Regions from separate parts of the Exiguobacterium sp. ZWU0009 genome, predicted to be linked through region 1. Evidence: riboswitches for the same ligand, from Rfam matches in the RefSeq annotation. Region 1 holds a riboswitch; the other holds the start of a gene.

Region 1 (7,839 bases):
CTCACTGATCGTTCCGCCCGCTGCGAACAACGCGACATCGATTCCGTCTTCCGTGATGTTTGGTGTCAGTGCTTGGATCGTGATGTCTTCTCCCTTGAACTGTACCGTGTTCCCTGCTGAACGAGCAGAAGCGTAAGCGGACAGGCGGCTGACCGGGAAATCCAGTTCTGCAAGTACTTGTAACATTTTTTGACCGACGGCGCCGGTTGCTCCAATGACGGCTACATGATACATGCTGTTTTCCTCCTTATAATTCGAACGCGTTGGCAATCGCTGCAACCGTCCGTTCAATGTCTGCTTGTGCAATCGTGTACGAGATGCTGATTTCTGATGTCGTGACTTGATAGAACGGGATATTCTCTGCTCGGAAGATTGCGAACAACTTTGAGGCAACACCCGTTGCATCCCGCATCCCGATGCCGACGACAGATAACTTCGCATGCTGATTGTGGCGGTCGACCTTGACTGTCGTGAAACGATCCATGATATCTTTCAATGCTTCATCGAGGAACTCTTCCTCGTCAAGTGGACATGAGAACGATAAGAAGATGTCACTGTCGAACGTCGTTTGACTGATCATGTCGATGTTGACGTGGCGGTTTGATAACAGTTCGAAGATATCGGCTACTGCTGCATTCGTTTGCGGTACGTGTTTGATTGATACCGTCAAAACGTTCTTCGTGACACTGACACTCGTCACCGCTTTTTGTTCCATTGTTTCCGTCGCTTCCATGATCCATGTTCCCCTTTTCGATTCAAGTGTTTTCCCGACGAAGATGTGTACGCCGTATTTTTTTCCTAGTTCGACACTCCGCATTTCCATGACCTTCGACCCGAGGGCGCTCATCTCCATCATCTCATCATACGAGATGTGCGGAATCGGTTGAGCAGCAGCATGGATTCGTGGATCAGCTGTATAGACACCGTCGACATCCGTGTAGATTTCACACCGTTTATCAAGGACTGCCGCAAGCGCAACAGCCGTCGTATCCGATCCACCACGTCCGAGCGTCGTGACATCACCGAGTTCGTTGACCCCTTGGAATCCGGCGACGATGACGACATCGTACGTTTCGAGTTTTTGTCGTAACAGATCTCCATCAATCTGTTTGATCTTACTTTTCGTATGCACGCCCATCGTGCTGATTCCTGCTTGAGCGCCTGTTTGCGATAACGCTTTGACACCGAGCGAGTTGAGGGCGATGCTGAGTAATGAAATCGTCTGTTCTTCTCCGATGGCAAGCAGTCGATCGAGTTCTCTTCGCTCGGGGCGATCTGTGATGGCTTGCGCCTGAGCAATCAAAGAATCTGTCATCTTGCCCATCGCCGAAACGACGACGACGAGTTTTTCACCTTCGGCTGCGCGACTCTTCAAATAATTCGCAATAGACTGAATCTGTTCGACAGTCGCAACCGAGCTTCCACCAAATTTAAGTACAGTTGTCACAATCCTATCTCCTTTGTCCCGATACAGAAAAAAACGACGGGCCGGTAGGAGCGTTCCTACGGCCCGTCGTTATCACGATCGGACAAACGAAGACAAAGTCATTCGTTCTTTTACGTAAGATAGCGCTCCGAAACATCGGTTTCGGCAGTACAACGGATCTTAACCGTTGTACCAGCAAATGAGAAGAAGCATCTTCTCGTTCACTTCGGCGGACTTCCCCTTTCACATCATTCAGCATGCTTGCCTTCAAGAATGATGCTACTCATGTCATCCGCGCCTCTATCTGTCGGTTGTTAGTTACAGTTATAGCAGACATCTTTTGTTAAATCCAGTCATTTGACTGATTTTTTTCAAAATCCGTCAATTTGCAAGATGCTGTTTTGCGAGTTCGAGTTGCTCCGACACGGCAGCAAACCCTGTTCCGCCGTAGCTAGTCCGGCGTGCTACTGCTTGAACCGGATCGAGGAGCGGATAGACGTCTTCCGTGATATCAGGATGGAACGTTTGATACGTCTCGAGGTTCAAATCCTTCAGGAAACAACCGTTCTGCACACAGTAAAGGACGGCTTTACCGACGATTTCATGTGCTTCCCGGAATGGTATGCCTTTCGTCACAAGGTAGTCGGCGAGTTCCGTTGCATTCGAGAAGTCTTGCATTGTCGCCTTCTTGAGCGCTTCGGTCTTAAACGTCGCGGATTCAATCATTCCAGTAAAAATTTGAACGGATTGGAGAACGGTATCTGCTGTATCGAAGACCCCTTCCTTATCCTCTTGCATGTCTTTGTTGTAAGCGAGTGGTAATGCCTTCATCGTCGTCAAGAAGCCCATCAGATTGCCGTAGACGCGCCCCGTTTTCCCACGAATCAATTCAGCGAAATCAGGATTTTTCTTCTGTGGCATCATGCTCGACCCTGTCGAGAAAGCATCAGACAACTCGATGAAGCCAAATTCTTGCGATGCCCAGATGATGATTTCTTCACAAAAACGCGAGAGATGCATCATGACGGTCGAGGCGATCCCGAGGTATTCGATGACGAAATCGCGGTCGGAGACAGCGTCGAGACTGTTCGGATAGATTGACTCAAAACCGAGCAACTCGGCAGAACGGAAACGATCGATTGGGAATGTCGTCCCCGCGAGCGCGCCTGCCCCGAGCGGTGATTTCCGGATCCGCTTTTGATTATCCGTCAACCGTTCGACATCACGTTCGAACATCCAGAAATAAGCGAGCAAGTGATGCGCAAGCGAGATCGGTTGTGCCCGTTGCAAATGCGTATAACCTGGCATGACCGTCTCGATATGTTGCTCAGCTTGTTCCGTGATAACCGATTGGAGCTCGCGTAATGCCGTCGTCAACGCTTCAACATGTTGTTCCATCCATAGATGTAAATCCGTTGCGACCTGGTCATTTCGGCTCCGTGCCGTATGCAGTTTTCCTGCAACCGGACCAATCTGTTCCGTCAATAGACGCTCGAGATTCATGTGAATGTCTTCATCTGCTAGCGTATACACATGATCCGCTAACGTCGTTTCCAGTTGCTTCAGTCCTTGCTCGATTTGTGTCCACTCGTCTTGAGCGAGGATCCCTTGTTCAAATAGCATCTGCGCGTGTGCGAGACTGCCTTTTAAATCGACGCTCGCTAATTTTTGATCGAACGTGATCGATGCTCCGAAGGCTTCCGCTTGAGCGGAAGCACTTTCCGTAAAACGTCCACCCCAGAGTTTGGTCATTTCGTTACACCCGCCTGACGATGTACGCTCGCATGAGTCGAAACGGCAAGTCCGTGTAATTTGATGAAGCCTTTTGCTGCTTCATGATCGAACGCGTCTTCTTTCGTGTACGTCGCAAGTTTCTCATCGTAGAGTGAGACAGCGGACTGACGACCTGTCACGGTTGCGTTTCCTTTGAACAGTTTAACGCGAACTTCTCCTGTGACGTCCTGTTGTGTTGCCGTCAAGAAAGCTTTCAAGCCTTTCGTTAATGGTGCGTGGAAGAGACCGTTGTAGATCGTTTCTGCATATTGTTTACTGAGTAGTGGTTTGAAATGCGCGACGTCCTTCGTCAACGTAATCGTCTCGAGTGCAGCGTGCGCTTTGAGTAAAACCGTTGCTCCTGGGCACTCATAGACTTCCCGCGATTTGATACCGACGAGACGGTTCTCGACGTGGTCGATCCGTCCGACCCCATGTGCACCAGCGATGATGTTCAGTTCCGTGATCAGTTTCGCCAGTGGATATGACGTTCCGTTGATCGAGACCGGAACACCTGCTTCAAAGCCAATGATGACTTCTTCTGCCTGATCCGGAGCGTCTTCTGGCGCTACTGTCAACGCGTAAGCGTCTTGCGGTGGCTCTGTCCAAGGGTTTTCTAGGACGCCACACTCGTTACTCCGTCCCCAGAGGTTCATGTCGATTGAGTATGGGCTATCGAGGTTGATCGGAATCGGCACATTGTTTTCTTTCGCATAGGCGATTTCTTCTTCCCGTGACCATTTCCACTCCCGAACCGGTGCAATGACTTCGAGTGACGGATCAAGCGCTGCGACAGAAACCTCAAACCGGACTTGGTCGTTCCCTTTTCCGGTACATCCGTGCGCGACAGCCGTTGCACCGTGTTGATGCGCGACTTCGACGAGCTTTTCTGCGATCAACGGACGTGAAAGCGCTGAAATCAATGGATAGGCATTTTCGTAATGAGCGCCATATTGAAGTGCTGGCAAGACGAAGTCTTGTGCGAATTCTTCCTTAACATCGAGGACGATCGATTCGATCGCACCGACGAGGAGTGCTTTTTCTTTAATGACGGATAAATCTTTTCCTTCTCCGACATCCATGCATAAGGCAATGACGTCATAGTCCTTGCTCAACCATTTGATGGCTACCGATGTATCAAGTCCCCCAGAGTACGCTAAGATCAATTTTTGTTTCGACATGTATAATTCCCTCCTGGTTTTAAATTCATCTGTCTGTATAAAAATTCATTATGAATTATATATATACATAGAAAACAAAAAAAGAAACCCTTTTTGCAGGATTTCTTTCAAAATGACTTACATTTTCTTTTCCATCGTCCGGTGCGGGATGCCCGCATCGTCGAATTCATCGGAGACGATCGTATATCCAAGTCCTTGATAAAACGGGATGGCTTGAACTTGTGCACCGAGTGTCAGCAATTGCTTCCCTTCGCGACGTGCGACTCGTTCCATTGCCTGCATCAACTCGCCACCGTATCCTTTTCCTCGCGCTGTTGCTAGCGTCGCCACACGTTCAACTTTCATCCGTTGGTCGTCATATGGACGTGTGCGCCCTGTTGCGACCGGGCGATTCTGCTCATCGAGAACAAGCAGATGAATCGCTGTCTCATCATGTGTATCGTATTCAAGATGGCGTGGTACGCCTTGCTCCTCGACGAAGACACGCTCTCGGATCATCCGGACGGCTTGATGTTGTTCTGCTGTACGTACTTGAATGACTGTCATGACTGATATTCCTCCCGTAATCGATCGACATATGCCATCGCATCATCCCGATTCGTAAATTGTGCCTGTGCCTGAACCGCACTTCCTCCGCCTCGCCCATTGAATGCTTGGACATGTGCTTTAGCGAATTTCCCGAGATGGGGTTCACCTGGACTACTCATCAGTAGCTTGTTCGTTGTCGCATTCCAAACGACGCCGACGCGCCCTGCTTCTTGAATCGCTTTAGCGAGTTGCTCGGAAACCTTGATCTCTTCCTCCAGATGTTCAAATACAAGAATGCCTTCTTGTTGTTCTAAAGCGTGAGCGAGTGTGAACGTTGCGAGTTGTTCCTGGGCGTGTTCGACCTGTTTCGTTAAGCGTTTCTGCTCTTCTTGTAACGCTTGGACGGCTTCTAGCATTTGAACTGGTTTGACCGACAAGGCTTGCGCCGCTTCCCGTAAGGCTCGTCGTTCTGCCTGAACGAGTTGGTATGCCCGTTCCTTCGCGACATAGGACAGACGAATATTTCCACGAATCCGCTCGACTCCGGTAAAGAGAATCGACTCGAGCTGTGCCGTCGAATCAAGATGCGTCCCGCCACAGGCACTATAATCGAGTGTACCGATTTGAACGACACGAATTCGTCCTTCGACTTGTGGTGTTTTTCGTAATGGTAAGCGTAGCGCTTCCGCCTCGTCATATTCGGTTGCCGTAATCGGTAATCCTTGTTCAATCACATGCCGTAATCGTCGATCCAACTGTTCTTGTTGCATAGTTGTCCATTCAGGTGTCTCGATATCAAGCGTCGAGACCTCACTTCCCGTTCGAAAACTGAGTGTCTTGATATTTGATTCATCTTGTAGGATCGCAGAGATGACATGTTGTGCCGTATGTTGCGCCGCATGATCGATCCGGACTGCGTCATCTACGATACCGGTGACATCACCTGTGAGCGGCGTCGCCAGTTGGTGCCAGACGACACCGTCTTCGATTTGAACGTCAAGGACCGGTTGGTCGTTCAATGTTCCACGATCCGCTGGCTGTCCACCGCTCTCGGGATAGAAATAACTTTTCTCTAAAGCAACCCAATAGCCATCTACTTGTTTTGTCGTGCGAATGGATGTCTGAAAGGTTCGGACATCGGATTCTATTTGTTCGGGGCGCATGCCTCGACCACCTTTCTCTGTCAGTTTCACTCTGTATTATGCCATATTTCATCCAGAATCGTTTGTCGGCTTGCCTTTTTCCTAGTACACTAGACGAAAGACTACCGATCGCGAAGGGACGAAATGCCGTGATTCAGCATATCAATAAAAATTCACCACTCCCCATCTACTATCAAATCGAAGCTGCCTTAAAACAACAAATTGAAAGCGGTGTTCTTCAACCTGGCGATTTGATCCCGTCCGAGCGCGAATTTGCCGAAGCGCACCAAATCAGCCGAATGACGGTCCGACAAGCCATTTCAAACTTGGTCAACGCCGGTTACTTGATTCGTCAAAAAGGACGTGGAACATTCGTCGCGAATAAAAAAATCGTTATGCAACTGTCTGGATTGACGAGTTTCTCGGAAGAGATGGAGCACTTAGGTTTAGAACCGACGAGTGCGCTACTTTCCTATCAAATCATCGACGCCTCGATGACGATTGCCAATAAGCTACGGATTCGCGAAGGGGCATCGGTGTATGAACTGAAACGTTTACGAATTGCTGATGAGCAAGCTCTTGCCCTTGAGACCGTCTATATCCCGGAACAGCTCTTACCTGGACTCGATCAAGACGTTGCGACAGCATCGCTCTATGCATTTGCAGAAGCGAGCGGATTAAATCTTGGACGTGCAAGTCAAACGTTCGAATCACGTCTTGCAACGAAGGAAGAGGCGAGTCATCTTGGTCTATCGACCGCTTCGCCCGTCCTATCCGTCGAGCAACTGACATATCTCGCGACGGAGCAACCGTTTGAATATGTCATCTCCGCTTACCGGGGAGACCGCTATACCTTCACCGTCGAAATGGAACGCCAACGTTAAAAATCCCCTTGTATCGTCGTACAGTGACGATGATACAAGGGGATTTTTAGCATATATTACTGAGCAGGAACGGCTTCTGTCTCCGTCACTGGTTCTTCTGTCGTGCTTTGTGCCGGGTCTGTCTCTTCCTTGATCGGTTCGACTTCTTGACCTTGCATCGCTTTTGCTAAGTTACTTTTCACTTGCTCCAGTTGATTCGGATCGAGATGGTATTCCCATTTCCCGCTAATACCGATGTAGCCTTCTCCAGCGAGTTGGTACTCCGTCGTGTTACGTAACGCTGCTGTGAAATCTGCTAAGCGTGTATAATCGTTCGGACCTAAATTCGTTTCGACGTTATCACCGACAGCATCCAAAATATCACGGTATGCACTGAGGGAACGGAAACTTGCCGCTTCTTTGGCGACCGCTTGAATGACTTGCATCTGTTTTTGACCGCGTCCGATATCACCGAGCGGATCATCATGACGGTTCCGGACGTAAGCAAGTGCTTGCTCTCCTGTTAAATGTTGCATACCTTTATCAACAGTGACAGTACCGGCTTTACGTTTTGAATCTTGCTCTTTGAACGCATATCGTACATCGATGTCTACGCCGTCCAATGCATCGATCAATTGAACGAATCCTTGGAAATTAACTTTAACGACGTGATCGATTTGAATACCGAGCAGGTTTTCTGTCGTTTCACGCGCTAATTTAATCCCATTATAGGAATTCGATTTATCCATCGAACCGAAGTAATGGGCATGGGTGATTTTATCTTGCTCAACACCTGTCTTACCATAAGGTACATCGTATTTCGAATAATCGATGTTCACGAGTGAATCACGCGGAATACTCGTCAACACTAATTGTTCCGTTTTTTTATTTAAGATTCCGACGATCATGACATCTGATCGCGCCGG
Region 2 (7,839 bases), 320 kb from region 1:
ATCTTGAGCAACAGTCGTTAGTTTCTTTTTCATAAGACGAATCCGGTATAGGGCAAATAGATAATGGGCGAAATAGATCGTAAAACCAAGGAAAATCGTCAGTGCTACATGAATTTGAACGCCGGGAACAGCATGAAGCTGAATGAAGAGCAAGACAGCCATTGCCATCGTATAAAGCACCATTTCCACCGATTGTGGCATGACGCGTTGACGTTTTAAGAAAAAGGAACGCATAAGTGGCAGGACGACGAGACTGACGAGACGATCAACCAGTCCGATGACGAGGACGCTGATCACCATCGCTAAACCATTTTCAAAAGCGATTAACCGTGGGAAGACAAGATAAGTGACGAGTAATAGTGGTCCAACTAATAAAAAGATTGAAATCGAGGCACGTGCGAATACGAAGAGCCCGTTGACACTTGTTAAAAAGGCACGAACGATCTTTTGTGACCAAGGGGATGGTCGACCAACTTGCCAAGCAAAACAACAAGCAAAGATGAACGCATAAAATTGCAGAAAGGCAACCATAAAGCATCTCCTTTAGATATGAAACTCATTGTCCCTAGTGTATCGATTTTAAGGCTGAAGTGCAAAGAAGAACTTTTCGTAAAGTATAAGAAAAGACCAGCTGATAGGACATCAACTGGTCTGTCGTCAATCAATCTAGATTCGGTTCTTTTTTTCCGTGCAAGAAGAAGGACAGAATCAGTGCAAGCGCAGATAAGACGGTCGCAATCCAGAACGCATCGGTGATCCCTTGGATTGTTGCTTGTTTCGTCAGCATCGTAAACCAACTCGTCGAAGCGGCTTGTGAGCTACCCAGCTGTTGTCCAAGATCGTTTAAATGTTGCGAAAGCGTTGGGTCGAGCGTCGTGAACTGATTCGCGTCGTCTGCTAAATGAGCCGTCGTTTGACGGGTCATGACGGTGACGAGAATCGCGGTTCCGATAGATCCAGCGACTTGACGGAGTGTGTTTTGCGTCGCGTTTCCGTGTGGGATCATCTTCATCGGTAAGGCATTCATACCGGCAGTCATGATCGGCATCATGATGAACGCCATACCGAATGACCGAAGCATGTAGATCCCCATGATGGAGTAATACGACGTATCCATGTTCAATTGCGTCAGTTCCCATGTTCCGTAGGTCATTAACGTCAAACCGAAGATGGCAAGTGGACGAATACCGAAACGGTCAAATAACCGACCGGCAATCGGTCCGGTGATTCCCATGATCAGTGATCCGGGTAAGAGGAGCAGACCGGAGTCGACCGGTGAAAAACCGCGAATGCTTTGAAGGTAAATCGGCAAAAGTAACATCCCGCCGAACAAAGCCATCGTGACGATGACGTTGATGAAGAGGGTGAACGAAAATTCCGGTACCTTTAACACGCGAATATTCAACATCGGATCTTCCATCGACAGCTCACGCATCGCAAAAGCGGCAATTCCAATTAAGCCGATGACGATCGTGCTGATGACGATCGGGCTATCCCAGCCGTCATTCCCGGCTTCACTGAATCCGTAAAGGAGACTCCCGAATCCGATCGTACTGAATAAGACGCCCAGTGCATCAAAAGAAGGTTTCGAGAGGGGCTGTGTCAGTCGGAACCAGGCAGCACCAAGTAACAATGTCACTAATCCAAAGAACGACATCGCGTAAAACATGACGTGCCAATCATAGTTTTGGATGACATATCCCGTGATCGTAGGTCCGACAGCAGGAGCGAGAATCATCGCGATTCCAAGCATCCCCATGGCAGCTCCGCGCTTATGCGGTGGGAACAACGTCATGAAGACGTTTGATCCGAGTGGCATCAAAATACCAGCCCCCGCTGCCTGAACGACACGACCGATCATCATGACCGGGAAGTTCATTGCCATCGAACAAATGATGGATCCGAAGAAAAAGAGCGTCATCGAAGCGAGGAACAGCTGGCGGAACGTATAGCTTCGCATCAAAAAGGCACTGATCGGAATCAAAATCCCGTTGACGAGCATGAAGCCTGTCGTCAACCACTGGGCAGTGGAAGTCGATACGTTGAAATCATTGATTAGAACCGGTAACGCGACATTAATCAACGTTTGGTTCAAAATAGCAATGAACATACCGATTAGTAAGACCGTCAGTACTTTCGGAATACTGACGTTTTCAGTCGATACCTGTTTTGAAGGTGTTGCGACTGGTGGTGTCACGGTCATCGTCGGTTCCGTCTCGAGGGATTCCTCAAGTGTTGGTCCGTCAGTCGCCAGTGCCATGTCGGATGGGCGACTTCGACGGGCAATCCAGTTGACGCCGATGATGATCAGAATCGTGAACGCACTGTATCCGAACAAGAAGGTAGTAGACATGAACGTCCCTCCTTAATCCTTATGAATGCGGACGGTCACATTCATACCAGGTCGAATGTCGAGTGATTTTTCTTGCGAGAGTGATACTTTAACGGGAATGACTTGTGCGACTTTCGTGTAGTTCGCGTTTCCGTTTGAAGAAGGCATCATTGAGAACGTAGAAGCCGTCGTCATCCCGATTTGCTCGACTTCACCAGAAAGTGTCGTGTCCGGGTAGCTGTCGACATAGACATCTACTGTTTGTCCGACTTTGATTTCATCGATTTCTGTTTCTTCGATGTTCGCTGTGACCCAAAGGTCGTTTAAGTCAAATCCGTAAGCAAGTGGTGTACCTGCTGCGACGAAGCCATTCTTTGTCGCCATCGACTGAACGATTGTTGCTTTCGCAGGCATCGAAACAGAAAGATCTGTCGTTTTTTGTCCAGCTTGTGCAGTCATGATGTGACCAAGTGTTGCACCGCTGTCGAGCGATTCGCCTGTTTTTGCCGACCAGTCTGTTAATTTACCGGCGCTTGGACTCGCAATCGTTATCATTTTGCCATCGATTTTTGCATTGTCTGTTTTGACATAGCTCGTTGCTTGATCGTAATAGTAGTATCCGACAACACCACCACCAATCAAAACGATGAGTGTCACGATATTGATGATTAATAGTTTTTTCATACTCATGGGTGTGTTTGCATCCTTTCTTGTGTACAATCGATTCAAAAAAAGTACTCCTCTGGGGGGAGGAGTAATTAATATAGTTAATTATATGGATAGTTAGGTAACAAACAACCGACAATTTCCGACAAAATGTCGGAAAAATAGATGATAACGGATTCATTAATGAAAAGATGATGAAAAAGGAGTGAAATATGGATGAATGAGAGCCGTGATCCTCGACCAAAACGGTCACGTGACCGTATTACAATGGTATTATTTCGTTTACTGAAGACGCACAGCTTCTCAAGTATTACGGTCAAAATGTTGACGGATGGAGCCGGTGTGAACCGTTCGACCTTCTACGCACACTATACGGATAAGTATGATTTGCTTGACCAAATCGTTGAGGAGCAAATGAAGGCACTTGAACAAGCGATTCGGATCACCGGTACAGGAACTGCCTTTCCGACAGTCGAGCAGGTGAGTCGCTATTTTGCTCGGTTATTCATTCATATCGAAGAAAATGAATTATTCTATCAGACGATGCTTGTTCAAGGACCGATCAAAACGTTCATCTCGCGCTTTCTCGATACGTTGAAAGAGAATTACCGACTAATGTTTCGACCGCAAATCACAGAAGAAGCTACGTTCGTCGATCGGGACTTATTATTAAACTATGTCATTGGTGGACAGTTGGGATTGTTGATTTCTTGGTTACGAAACGGTCGACCGTATTCATCAGAGTATATGGCAGAACAATTAAGTCGGATGATCGTCTTTGGAACAGTAGAAAGCATCGGTTTTCCTAAAGAGCCGGAATGAAGACGTAAAAAAAGACACTTCCCTACGGAAGTGTCCAGTCAGGTTAAGCTTGTCGGAATGCAAGTTCTTTCGTGTAGATCGTACTCCGATTCCGTCCGCTTTCTTTTGAGTAATACAACGCTTTATCTGCCTGTTGTAATGCTTCAAGTGACGTATGAGAACCACTAGAATGCGCGATTCCAAGCGAAATCGTGATTTGTAGATCAGGTACATCTGCTGTCGGGAACAGGTTACGTGCGACCGTCAGCCGAGCTAGTTCTGCGATTTTTTGCGCTTCTTTCGCCGAAGTACTTGGTAAGATGATTAAAAATTCTTCACCACCGTACCGTCCGACGAGGTCGTCTGGACGCGTCAAGGAAGCAAGAGTCATGCCGAGTTGGCGTAACACATCATCGCCCGCATCATGACCATATGTATCATTGACATGCTTGAAGAAATCGATATCGATGAGTACAAGCGAATAGCCTTGGTCGGTCGAACCGACAAGCGAAAGGGAGTCATCAAGACGACGACGATTGGCGAGCCCTGTCAATGCATCCGTCATGGCGAGTTTCTGCTGATACTGGATGTTTTCGAAGTGACGGCGTAATTCCGTTAGCAATCGAAAAGCGACAAAGCCAGCTAATAAATTAAAGAAGACGTACGCAATCGAGATTTTAAAGAATGTCGACCAGCTGTGCGTCAGGATGTAGATGGCGGGTAACGAATAGAGAATACCGACCAACACCATAAGCTGAAAATGACGCATCGAGACATGGACGAATCGACGAATGATTCCGATTGTCGTGATGAACAAGACGATGATCAGCGTAGATAAATAAAAACCTTCCATTTGATCAACTGGTGTTAAAAAGTAACGTGTCCCAATGATCATCGCACCCGCAACGATGGCGCTTGGAAAACCACCGAACAGCATGGCGATCGCGACGGGAACGATACGTAAATCAACACGGGCGACATCGATTTGGATCCCATTGAACATCAATAAAACCGCAACCAGACCACAGACCGCTCCGAGTATAAGTCGAATGCTCCATTTGGAGTTCAATGAAATACGCGGTTGATTTCGAAACGGTAAGAACAAGAGAGTAATCGTTGTAAACAGTAGACAAAAGTTAATGATGAATTGATTCATGATGGACAACAAATCCTCCCAACTCCCCCAGCTAACAGATTTCCATATATATACTTCCAGTATACTCAAGTAGATAACGGTTAGACAGAGGGAAATCTTTAGATAAAATAGAAAAAACGGTAGAAAATCTACCGTTTTTAAGAAGACGAAGTAAGTGTATCCTCATCCATCGTCTGTAAAATTTTATTAAAAACATGAACCATCGTTTCAAGCTCTTCTTCTGTCAATGTGCCGAAGCGATCTTGTAAATAGTTTTTCCGGACGATTTCGAGATCCCGAAATGCACGTTCACCGTCCTCCGTCAAAGCGAGGACGATTGAACGACGATCTTCCGTCGAACGTGTTCGGGTGACATATCCTTGTTTATACAGCTTATCCGTCAAAGCAGTGACTTGACTCGTCGCGAGCTCAAATTGTTCCGCAAGAAGCGTCGGGCGCTGAGGACCATTTTCTGAAAGGCTTCGTAAGATGAAAAACTCACTCCGGGTCGCCGTTCCTTCAAATAGCCGGTTAAGTTCACGTCGCAGGGTACGAAGAATGACACGCATTTGTTCCTCGAGTCGATAAGTTAGCAAATCACGTTCCTGTGGCATGCAAGCAGCATCCTTTCTCTCAGTGGACTTCTACCATTTAGTGTACTAAACATATCGGATTTTTACCATCGACTACCTGATATTCGAAAAAGGCAATTGACAATTTCGTGGCGATTTGTGTAATATGGCGTAGTAATAACTAACTTAATTCAGTTCTCACTCAACCAGTGGGATGGAGGTTGCAGTTCTTAAGAGTACGGTTACGGATGTCGTCAAGCGACAGATGAGGTGACCTGAAAGGAAGAATTGCCGAAATCAATCATCGCTTTGAAGATGATTGATTGGGATTAGATCAAATAGGTCTAATACTGTCACAAGTCGGGTATCACCTACTTGTGGAGAGCTATCTTTCACGACGGTAGAATGAGGCGCATCCATTTTATTATGTTGCGTTCTCATCTTCCATCTGGAAGATGAGGGCGCTTTTTGTTTTTTCATTCAAAAAGTGTCCTCTCAAAAATTTATTAAAGAGAGAAGCGAACGAAATGAACAATCTAGATGTGAAACAAACAACAGATTCGACAGCAGAAGGATTAAAACGTGGATTACAAGCCCGTCATATGTCAATGATCGCCATCGGTGGAGCGATCGGAACAGGACTCTTCATTGCGTCCGGTGCTTCCGTCGCAGCAGCAGGACCAGGTGGTGCGCTCCTATCGTATGCAATCGTTGGTCTGATGGTCTACTTCCTAATGACAAGTCTTGGTGAAATGGCAGCGTACATGCCGGTCGCTGGATCCTTCTCGACATATGGAACGAAATTCGTCGATCCATCATTCGGCTTTGCACTCGGCTGGAACTACTGGTACAACTGGGCAGTCACGATCGCAGTCGAGCTCGTCGCAGCACAAATCGTCATGACGTATTGGTTCCCGGATGTTCCTGGATTTTATTTCAGTGCCTTGTTCCTCTTACTCATGATTGGCTTGAACTACTTCTCCGTTAAAGGATTCGGGGAAGCGGAGTATTGGTTCGCGATGATTAAAGTCGTTACCGTCATCGTCTTCTTAGTCGTCGGTGTTGCGATGATTTTCGGTGTCTTTACATCGGAGCCACCGGTTGGCTTTAAAAACTTTGCTCTTGGCGATGCACCGTTCGTCGGTGGGATTCCTGCCGTCATCGGAATCATTCTTGTTGCTGGATTCAGTTTCCAAGGAACGGAGCTCGTCGGGATTGCCGCGGGTGAGTCAGAAGACCCGAAAAAGAACGTTCCTAAAGCAGTCAAACAAGTTTTCTGGCGTATCTTACTTTTCTACGTCTTCGCGATTTTCGTCATCGGAATGCTCATTCCGTATACGAGTCCGAACTTGGTTTCGAATGACATTACGGACGTAGCGGTTAGTCCGTTTACGCTCGTCTTTGAAAAAGCAGGTCTTGCGTTCTCAGCAGCACTCATGAACGCTGTCATCTTGACGTCTGTTCTATCTGCCGGAAACTCAGGCATGTATGCTTCGACACGGATGCTGTATACACTTGCGCGCCAAGGCGATGCACCGAAGTTATTCGCGAAAGTCTCGAAAAACGGTGTACCCCGTAACGCCTTGCTTGCAACAGGTGCAGTCGGTGCGCTCTGTTTCTTGACGTCGATGTTTGGTGGACAAGTCTACCTGTGGTTACTCAATGCTTCCGGGATGACAGGATTCATCGCATGGCTCGGGATTGCGATCAGTCACTATCGCTTCCGTAAAGGATTCGTTGCACAAGGTCACTCGTTGAAAGACTTACCATATGTTGCACCAGCGTTCCCGTTCGGTCCGCTGTTCGCATTCGGTCTTTGTTTCCTTGTCATCGTTGGTCAAAACTATGCCGCATTCCTCGCTGATCAAATCGATTGGGTCGGGATTGCTGCGACGTACGTCGGTATTCCATTGTTCCTTGCCTTCTGGTTAGGACATAAATTCAAAAACCGGACGTCGATCGTTCGTTATGACGAGATGGACTTCCCAGAACATCCGCGTCAATCGTAATGTGTGAACCACCTTCTATAATGAAGGTGGTTTTTTTATTTCTTTAAATGAAAACGTTTTCTAAAATATAGTTTTGGAAAAGTATAAAAAAGGAATCAATGAATACATATTACAAGAATAGAAAACATGAATGAAGAATAGGGGGGAGACACATGACTACATCTGAATTATTTTTCACATTAGGTTCTGCAGCGTTTTTCATGTTGCTCGTTGCCTACATATCCTATCGATTGACGCGTGGGAAAACACAAGGCGTCGATGAATACTTCTTAGCGGGGCGAGGTCTAAGTGGCGTTTTCATTGCCGGATCATTACTACTGACGA

The links. A riboswitch is a leader RNA that binds a small molecule or an ion and turns the genes downstream of it on or off. The one in region 1 is predicted to bind lysine.
Region 2: it holds a riboswitch for lysine, as region 1 does, so the genes downstream of both, L985_RS01310 (amino acid permease) here and L985_RS02800 (aspartate kinase) in region 1, are expected to answer to the same signal.

The regions. Positions count from the first base shown of each region.
Region 1 is NZ_CP018057.1:534,193-542,031, reverse strand. It holds gene L985_RS02805 (aspartate-semialdehyde dehydrogenase) at 1-234, opposite strand, end outside; gene L985_RS02800 (aspartate kinase) at 248-1,447, opposite strand; lysine riboswitch at 1,560-1,737, opposite strand; gene argH (argininosuccinate lyase) at 1,808-3,178, opposite strand; gene L985_RS02790 (argininosuccinate synthase) at 3,175-4,380, opposite strand; gene L985_RS02785 (GNAT family N-acetyltransferase) at 4,498-4,926, opposite strand; gene L985_RS02780 (alanyl-tRNA editing protein) at 4,923-6,071, opposite strand; gene phnF (phosphonate metabolism transcriptional regulator PhnF) at 6,200-6,934, shown strand; gene L985_RS02770 (LCP family protein) at 6,991-7,839, opposite strand, start outside.
Region 2 is NZ_CP018057.1:215,190-223,028, forward strand. It holds gene L985_RS01280 (hypothetical protein) at 1-531, opposite strand, end outside; gene L985_RS01285 (DHA2 family efflux MFS transporter permease subunit) at 662-2,353, opposite strand; gene L985_RS01290 (HlyD family secretion protein) at 2,366-3,022, opposite strand; gene L985_RS01295 (TetR/AcrR family transcriptional regulator) at 3,215-3,820, shown strand; gene L985_RS01300 (diguanylate cyclase) at 3,864-4,955, opposite strand; gene L985_RS01305 (MarR family winged helix-turn-helix transcriptional regulator) at 5,093-5,548, opposite strand; lysine riboswitch at 5,714-5,902, shown strand; gene L985_RS01310 (amino acid permease) at 6,034-7,515, shown strand; gene L985_RS01315 (solute:sodium symporter family transporter) at 7,668-7,839, shown strand, end outside.